Regions from separate parts of the Brevibacillus sp. FSL K6-2834 genome, predicted to be linked through region 1. Evidence: riboswitches for the same ligand, from Rfam matches in the RefSeq annotation. Region 1 holds a riboswitch; the other holds the start of a gene.
The links. A riboswitch is a leader RNA that binds a small molecule or an ion and turns the genes downstream of it on or off. The one in region 1 is predicted to bind thiamine pyrophosphate.

Region 2: linked by a shared signal. The riboswitch ahead of thiS (sulfur carrier protein ThiS) and the one ahead of thiC (phosphomethylpyrimidine synthase ThiC) in region 1 are both predicted to bind thiamine pyrophosphate.

Annotation. Positions count from the first base shown of each region.
Region 1 is NZ_CP151945.1:3,695,618-3,699,708, reverse strand. It holds gene NST96_RS18375 (SRPBCC domain-containing protein) at 1-121, shown strand, start outside; gene NST96_RS18370 (hypothetical protein) at 176-373, opposite strand; gene thiC (phosphomethylpyrimidine synthase ThiC) at 370-2,166, opposite strand; TPP riboswitch at 2,321-2,432, opposite strand; gene NST96_RS18360 (hypothetical protein) at 2,434-3,021, opposite strand; gene NST96_RS18355 (SufS family cysteine desulfurase) at 3,261-4,091, shown strand, end outside.
Region 2 is NZ_CP151945.1:2,932,673-2,936,763, reverse strand. It holds gene NST96_RS14515 (DHHA1 domain-containing protein) at 1-887, shown strand, start outside; gene NST96_RS14510 (kinase-associated lipoprotein B) at 967-1,353, shown strand; TPP riboswitch at 1,389-1,499, shown strand; gene thiS (sulfur carrier protein ThiS) at 1,724-1,927, shown strand; gene NST96_RS14500 (thiazole synthase) at 1,933-2,703, shown strand; gene NST96_RS14495 (acetylornithine deacetylase) at 2,704-3,972, shown strand; gene tenA (thiaminase II) at 3,979-4,091, shown strand, end outside.

The sequences.
Region 1 (4,091 bases):
CCTGACCCATGACCGTTGGCATGAGAATGATCTGTCATACGATAACAGCGCGAAGGCATGGTGGATGATCCTCAGCAGCACGAAGACACTGATCGAAACAGGAAGGCCGCTGGCATTTTAAAAGTCGGTTTCGCCATCGGAAACAGTGCTGTAACCCAGCGCCGCAGTCGCTCCTTTAATAATAAAGACTTTCCGTCCACTGGCATTTTCGGCACATGCGGGAAAGCGGGGTCTCCAGAAAATCGTGATCACATGCTTTTTGGGCAGTCCCAAGCTGCGCGCGGAGTGCGGCTAAAGCCGACTCCAACCGCTTGATTTCAGCACGCAGCTGGCCGGGATCACGCAGTTTTCCTATATCGGCATCCCGCTTCATTTCCTGTCCGTCCCTTTGTACAGTTGTCCTCCCTGCTCGCGGAATTCCCTGGCTTTTTCCTGCAGCCCCTCGTCGATAGCCGCATGGACCGAAAGCTGGTTGTCTCGGGCGTAGGCGCGAATATCCTGGGTGATTTTCATGCTGCAAAATTTGGGGCCGCACATTGAGCAAAAATGGGCAGATTTTGCCCCTTCGGCAGGGAGAGTCTCGTCGTGATACTCGCGTGCCCGCTCAGGGTCAAGCGAGAGGTTGAACTGATCGTTCCAGCGGAATTCAAACCGCGCCTTGGAAAGCGCGTCGTCGCGAAGCTTGGCTCGCGGATGTCCTTTTGCCAGATCGGCGGCATGGGCGGCGATTTTGTAGGCGATCAGGCCGTTGCGCACGTCCTCCTTGTTTGGCAGGCCGAGATGTTCCTTCGGGGTGACGTAGCAGAGCATCGCGGTGCTAAACCAGCCGATCATCGCGGCGCCGATAGCGGACGTGATGTGATCGTAGCCGGGAGCGATATCGGTCGTGAGCGGGCCCAGCGTGTAGAATGGCGCTTCGTGGCAAAGCTCAAGCTGCTTATCCATATTCTCTTTGATCTGGTGCATCGGCACGTGTCCGGGACCTTCGATCATCACCTGCACATCATGCTTCCAGGCGATCTTGGTCAATTCCCCAAGCGTCTCCAATTCGGCGAACTGGGCTTCGTCGTTCGCATCGTCGATGGACCCCGGCCTCAGTCCGTCACCGAGCGAGACGGAAATGTCGTATGCCTTCAGGATTTCGCAAATCTCTTCAAAATGCGTGTACAGGAAGTTTTCCTGATGGTGGGCCAGGCACCAGGCCGCCATGATGGAGCCGCCGCGGGAGACGATTCCGGTCACCCGATTGGCGGTCAGCGGGATATAGCGCAGCAGCACCCCTGCGTGGATCGTAAAGTAATCCACTCCCTGCTCGGCCTGTTCGATCAACGTATCCCGGTAGATCTCCCAAGTCAGCTCCTCGGCTTTGCCATTTACTTTTTCCAGTGCCTGATAAATCGGGACAGTACCGATCGGCACGGGACTGTTGCGGATAATCCACTCCCGGGTCGTGTGAATGTGTTTTCCGGTGGAAAGGTCCATGATGGTGTCGGCTCCCCAGCGGGTGGCCCACATCATTTTTTCCACTTCTTCACCGATGGAGGAGGTGACCGCGGATGTGCCGATGTTTGCGTTTACCTTCACGTGAAAATGACGACCGATAATCATCGGCTCCAATTCCGGATGGTTGATGTTGGCCGGCAGGATCGCGCGGCCGCTGGCGATCTCGGCTCTGACGAATTCCGGCGAAACTCCTTCGCGGATGGCGACGAATTCCATTTCCGGCGTGATGATGCCGCGGCGGGCGTAGTGGAGCTGTGTGACGACGCTGCCTTTTTTGGCCCGAAGCGGCTTGCGGTCATTTCGGGGGAAAACAGGTACTGCTTCAAGCTGCTCGGCGCTTTTGAAGCCGTTATCGACAGGCTGCACCGGGCGTCCCGCGTAGGATTCCGTATCGTTTCTTTCCGCAATCCAGGGCTGCCGCAGGGAAGGCAGTCCTTTTTGAATGTCGGCAATGTAGTCGGTCGCCGTATACTCGCCGCTGGTGTCATAGACGCGAATGGGTGGGTTGGGAATTTCTCCGTACATGCCCTGGGATGGCGAAAGCTGGATTTCCCGCATCGGGACGCGAAGATCAGGCCTGCTGCCGACCTGGTACACTTTGCGGCTGCCAGGGAAAGGCTGTACAGCCGTCAGGTTGAGGGAAGATGCGTGTGGAATGGACATGAAAAAAACCTCCTTGTCATGGTTGCACGCGGCATGAACCCTGATGGAGGCGGAAGAAGACGCGTCTGCATGACAAAAACAAAACGCCGCAAAAAAACTTGCGACGCCAGACGCGAGAGCAGACAGGAAAGGGACGCAAGCATACGCAGTCCTCTCCGGTCTATATAAACATTCCTCCGCTGGCATTACCCAGTTCAGGTTCAACGGTCGACGACAGAGTAGCCGTCCTCTCAGCCTGGTCATCCCCAAGCTCCCGTGCATCATTGTTTAGAAATAGTTTGTTGTTTCCACCATAGCATAACTACTTTTTCCCAATTGTTCAAGAGGTTTTGTCGCAGCAGGAGGAAAGACATCGTGCAAAGCTTTGTCCAGCTTGTACCATTGGTCCATTCCCACCGAGGAGAGAATCGCGTCTCCATCCTCTTGCTTATAAGAGTCGAGATGAAACTTCGGCCCCATCGTAAACGGCTTGAGATAATGCTCTCCTTCCCGCGTTTCCACGTACATCATATACGCGTAGTCTGAAACCTTGTTGGCCGTTTCATATTCAAACTGCAAAATGAACAGCGAATCAGCCGTTCCCGTTAATTGCTCCACTTTTTCGCTGCCGGAGATCCAATCAACGACGGCAATCTGCTCGGTTTTATCCGAGTACAGGGAGAGAAGCTCCGGTTGCGCTTTGATGGAGTCTTCCCGGTAGTGATGTACCCATATGGCTTTCCCTTTTCCTGAATGAAAAAGCGATTCCAGCGCCGCTCCCGGGTGGGGCGCTTGTTGCTGTGAACACCCGCAGACGAGTGCAGATAGACAAAGGATGACGAAACGGAGCACGTGAGTTCTGGAATTCACTGCCATGATACTGCCTCCCTAACCCCGGAGTTAACCCCCGTTTTTGATGTGATGCCGCAGCGACATGCTTCCCAAAGTACGAACCCTCTCAATATAGTAAACGAAAAAGAAGAGGGAAACGTTTCAAGACAAATCCAACCATCTATAGGATAATCAAATGATTTTTATATAAATAATTGAATTGAACTATTGGTTTGCCGCGGCTATCCTTACGGGTAAATCCCGGAAAGGAAGTTGAGAGCGATATGAATCCGCATGAAGTGAAGAAATGCTTCCCGATTATGAATGTCCCGATCTACGGGAAGCGGCTTGTATATTTGGACAACGCAGCCACTGCCCAAAAACCGGTTCAGGTGATTGAGGCGCTGGAAGCATTTTATCGGATGGCAAACGCCAACGTTCACAGGGGAGTCCACTACCTGGGGGCAAAGGCGACAGACATGTACGAGGCGGCGAGAGAAAAGGTCCGCGCTTTCATCCGCGCAAGCGAAGCGGCCGAGATTGTTTTTACCCGGGGGACGACGAGCGCCTTGAATCTGATCGCCAGCGGATACGGCCGTTTGGTCCTTTGCGAAGGCGACGAGATCGTCATTTCATTGGCCGAGCATCACAGCAACCTGATCCCTTGGCAGCAGGCGGCAAAAGCGGCCGGGGCAACACTGAAATTCATTCCCTTGCAGGAAGATGGGACGATAACGCCGGAAGCTGTCCGTTCAGTGGTGACCCCACGGACTAAAATCGCAGCACTCCACCATATATCCAACGTCTTGGGAGATGTAGTACCGCTCAGAGAGATCGCCGGCATCGTCCATGCACACGGAGGAGTTTTGGTTGTCGACGGTGCGCAGGGAGCGCCTCATTCACCAGTCGATGTGGGGCAGATGGACTGCGACTTTTACGTTTTCTCCGGTCACAAAATGTGCGGTCCTACAGGAATTGGAGTTTTGTACGGGAAGCGTCCATTGCTGGAGCAATTGGTACCTGTTGAGTATGGAGGAGAGATGGTTGAGTCGGTCGATGCCGAATGGGCGTCGTGGAAAGAGCTTCCGTACCGGCTGGAAGCGGGAACCCCTTTG
Region 2 (4,091 bases), 760 kb from region 1:
TCTCCGCGACGTTCATCAAGCTCGCAGATGCCCAGACAGTAGCCTTCCACCTCGGACGCGATCACGTGACGATTGATGTTGCGCTGAGCGAGCTTACGCCAGAGCTGATTGAAAAAGCGGAGCGTCAGGCAAACCAGGTGGTACTGGAAAATCGTCCGATCGACGCTCGTTTTGTTACGGCCGAAGAGCTGGAACAGCTGCCGCTCACCAAGCAGCCTACGGTATCCGAGAATATCCGGGTCGTCATCATCCCGGATTACGACTACAATCCATGCGGTGGGACACACCCGAAAACTACGGGAGAAGTCGGTCCGATCAAAATCATCGGTTGGGAACGCCACAGAGGCAATATACGCATTCAATTTCTGTGCGGCTGGCGGGCACTCGCGGACTACACGCGCAAGCAGCACTTGCTGCAGGACCTCACCCGGATGATGACGACGAGCGAAGCGGAAATCGCCGATATGCTGCAGCGTCTGCTGGCTGAAAAAGAGGCCTTGAAGGATTCGCTTCAGCAAAAAGAAACAGAGCTATTGACATATGAAGCAGCCAGGTATTTGAAAGAAGCAGCCGAGCTGGGGAACGCCCGTGTCGTCCAGGCCTCTTTCACGGGCAGAAGCATGCAGGAATTGCAGCAGCTTGCCCGTACGCTCACCTCGCAGGATGAGCATGTCATCGCGCTTTTGGCGACAACAACGGACAAGCTGCAGCTCGTTTTTGCCCGGGGCGCACAGGTGGCGGCTCCGATGAACCAGCTGCTGAAGGAGACGCTGCCGTTGATCGATGGAAAGGGCGGCGGCAACCCGGCGATGGCCCAGGGCGGAGGGGCTCCGACGGTGGCTGCGGACGCCGTGCTGGATCATGCGCGCGGTTTGCTTGAGGTGTAAAACATGACCCGTGGCAGTCGCAGTCAGTCTGTCCAATCAGGCTGCGACCGCCCTTAGGGAAACGAAGGAGGAGAGTCAGATGAATGCATGGAATCCGGGAGATCTGGTCCGGGTCGGGTACAAGACGGGAGAATATCTGACAGAGGTTGTAGAAAATCACGGCGATAAATTGCTGGTCAAAATTATGGCTGTTACGAAATACCCGACGCAGGGCGATTTGCACAATCCGCTTGAGGTGGACGTTCCCTTGTTTCACCAAAGACCGGCTCTCTCCTACCTGGAAAAAATCATGGTTCCGGCTGCGAGCGTGATCCGGTTCAACGGGACTTTGCCCGACTACAAGGAATCGCTCAAAGCCGCTTTGGAGAGGGAAATGGAAAAGCTGCGCAAAACGTCAAAATGGGCGGAGCGCTGCCTGGTCGAACTGGAGATTCTGTACAAGGAAAGCTTTACAAACCCGAAATAGAGTGATACTGTAATAATCGAATTGAATAACCACGCGCAATACCAAACGGGGGTCGAGCAAAATCGGCTGAGATTGTAACGAATGCGTTACTGACCGTTGAACCTGACCTGGGTCATGCCAGCGGAGGAAGAGGTATCAGCTCATCAGCGTGAACGCCGATGCTGTTTCCAAATGGTTTGGAACGACATTTAGGCATATGCAGATAAGCACAACCACAACCATCCGAGGCGGATGGTTTTTTTACTGTCTGCCCCTGATGTACCGTATTCAAACGGCTTCTTCCGTCTGTTTTCTACATGGCACAGGCGAAAAGAAGCCGTTTTTTTCTGGGACCGGCCAGAACATGCTGCGCCGAAGAAGGAGGGGGAACATGCTGGTACAGTTGAATGGCAAGAATGTAGAGCTGGCTGCTGAAATTACGACTGTCCGTGAACTGCTGCAGTCCTACCAGCTGCAGGAGAAGATCGTGATCGTGGAGCGTAACGGAGAGATTGTGGATCGCACCCGTTATGAAGAGACACCGGTTGCGGATGGCGACCGGATTGAAATTGTACATTTTGTCGGTGGAGGATGAATAAGATGGACACTTTGAAAATCGGACCGTATGAATTTCGTTCGCGGCTGCTTCTGGGGACGGGAAAATTCCCTGATCTGGACATACAAGACAAAGCGGTGGCAGCATCAGAGGCAGAAATTCTGACTTTTGCCATTCGCCGCCTAAATCTGGAAAACCCGCATGAACCGAATTTTCTGGAGCAATTGGATCTGAAAAAGTTTACGCTGCTTCCGAATACGGCGGGTGCCTATACGGCTGAGGAGGCTGTGCGAATTGCCCGCCTGGCGAAAGCATCCGGCTTGTGCGACATGATCAAGGTGGAAGTCATCGGCGATCCGAAAACGCTGCTGCCAGACCCGATCGGCACGCTGGAAGCCTCCCGTATTTTGGTAGAGGAAGGCTTTATCGTGCTTACTTATACCAATGACGACCCGATTTTGGCCAAACATCTGCAGGAGGCCGGCGTTCACGCTGTCATGCCGGGAGCTTCTCCGATCGGATCAGGCCAGGGCATCATCAACGAAAACAATCTGCGGTTCATCATCGAAGACGCCAAAGTACCGGTCATTGTTGACGCCGGCATCGGTTCTCCCGCTGACTGTGCGAAGGCGATGGAGCTGGGAGCGGACGGTGTCCTGCTCAATACAGCGGTCGCGCTGGCGGACAATCCGGTGTTGATGGCGGAGGCGATGAAGCTGGGCGTGGAAGCGGGAAGGAAAGGCTTCCTTGCCGGACGGATCGCGAAAAAACGGTATGCATCGGCGAGCAGTCCGACTGAAGGGATGATCGAGTAGGTGGAGCACGTACTAGCAGCGATTGAGGAGCGTAGAGAGGAGCTGTTTTCGCTTCTCTCCGAGCTGATCGCCCAGCCGACGGTAAGCCCTCCCGCCCGAAACAGCGACAAGGCGCAGACGCTGGTGGCAGAGAAGCTGCAAGCGCTCGGCTTCGAGGTCGACCGCTGGACCGTTTTTCCAGGCGATGACAACGTCGTGGGGGTAAAGAAGGGAACGGACTTTAGAAACTACAAAAGCTTGATCATCAACGGCCATATCGACGTAGCTGAGGTCGGAGACGACAGCGGCTGGACGTATCCGCCTTTTGCCTTGACCAAAGGCGGGGACGGCAGATGGTACGGGCGCGGCGTCGCCGATATGAAAGGGGCGCTCGCTGCCAGCCTGTTTGCGATCCAGATGCTGCATGAGCACGGCATAGAGCTGAAGGGCGATCTCGCCTTTCAGTCCGTGATCGGTGAAGAAGCTGGGGAAGCCGGCACGCTTGCTGCGATTGAGCGCGGCTACTCGGCCGATTATGCGCTTGTCGTAGACACAAGCGATCTGCAGATGCAAGGCCAGGGCGGAGTGATCACTGGCTGGATTACGATTGAAAGCCCGGTTACGCTCCATGACGGGATGCGCAGCAGGATCATACACGCAGGCGGTAAAGTCCACGGGGCATCTGCGATTGAGAAAATGATGAAGGTGATTGCCTCGCTGCAGGATTTGGAACGGCACTGGGCCGTGATGAAATCATACCCCGGTTTTCCGCCAGGGATGAGCACGATCAATCCTGCGGTCATCGAAGGCGGACGCCATGCGGCTTTTCTCGCGGATCGCTGCGCCCTCTGGATTACCGTTCACTTTTATCCGGACGAGACGCATGAGGATATCATACGGGAAGTAGAGGACCATGTCCGCAGAGCCGCCGCCGCTGATCCGTGGCTGCGGGATCATCCGCCCGTTTTTCGCTGGGGAGGCCGCTCCATGATCGAGGAGCGGGGAGAGATCTTTCCGTCATTGGAGCTGGACAAGGAGCATCCGGCCCTGCTCAAGCTGCAGGCTGCATTTGAAAAGCAAACGGGACGCCCGGCGGTGGTAAACATGTCTCCTTCGGTCACGGATGCAGGATGGTTTGCCCACGCCGGCATACCAGCCGTCATCTTTGGCCCGGGTGAGCTGAGTCATGCTCATGCTGTGAATGAATCCGTTGATCCGAAGCAGTTGGTTGTCTTTGCACAAACAGTTGCCCGGTTCCTCGTGGACTGGTGCAACACGAAAAGGGAGTGAGTGGACTTGTCGACATTTACGCATCGTTTGCGGGAAAAGGTTGCTCCGATCTGGGAGCGGACCCATCGTCACCCGTTTGTCACCGGCTTGGGAGATGGAAGTCTGCCTGTGGAGTCCTT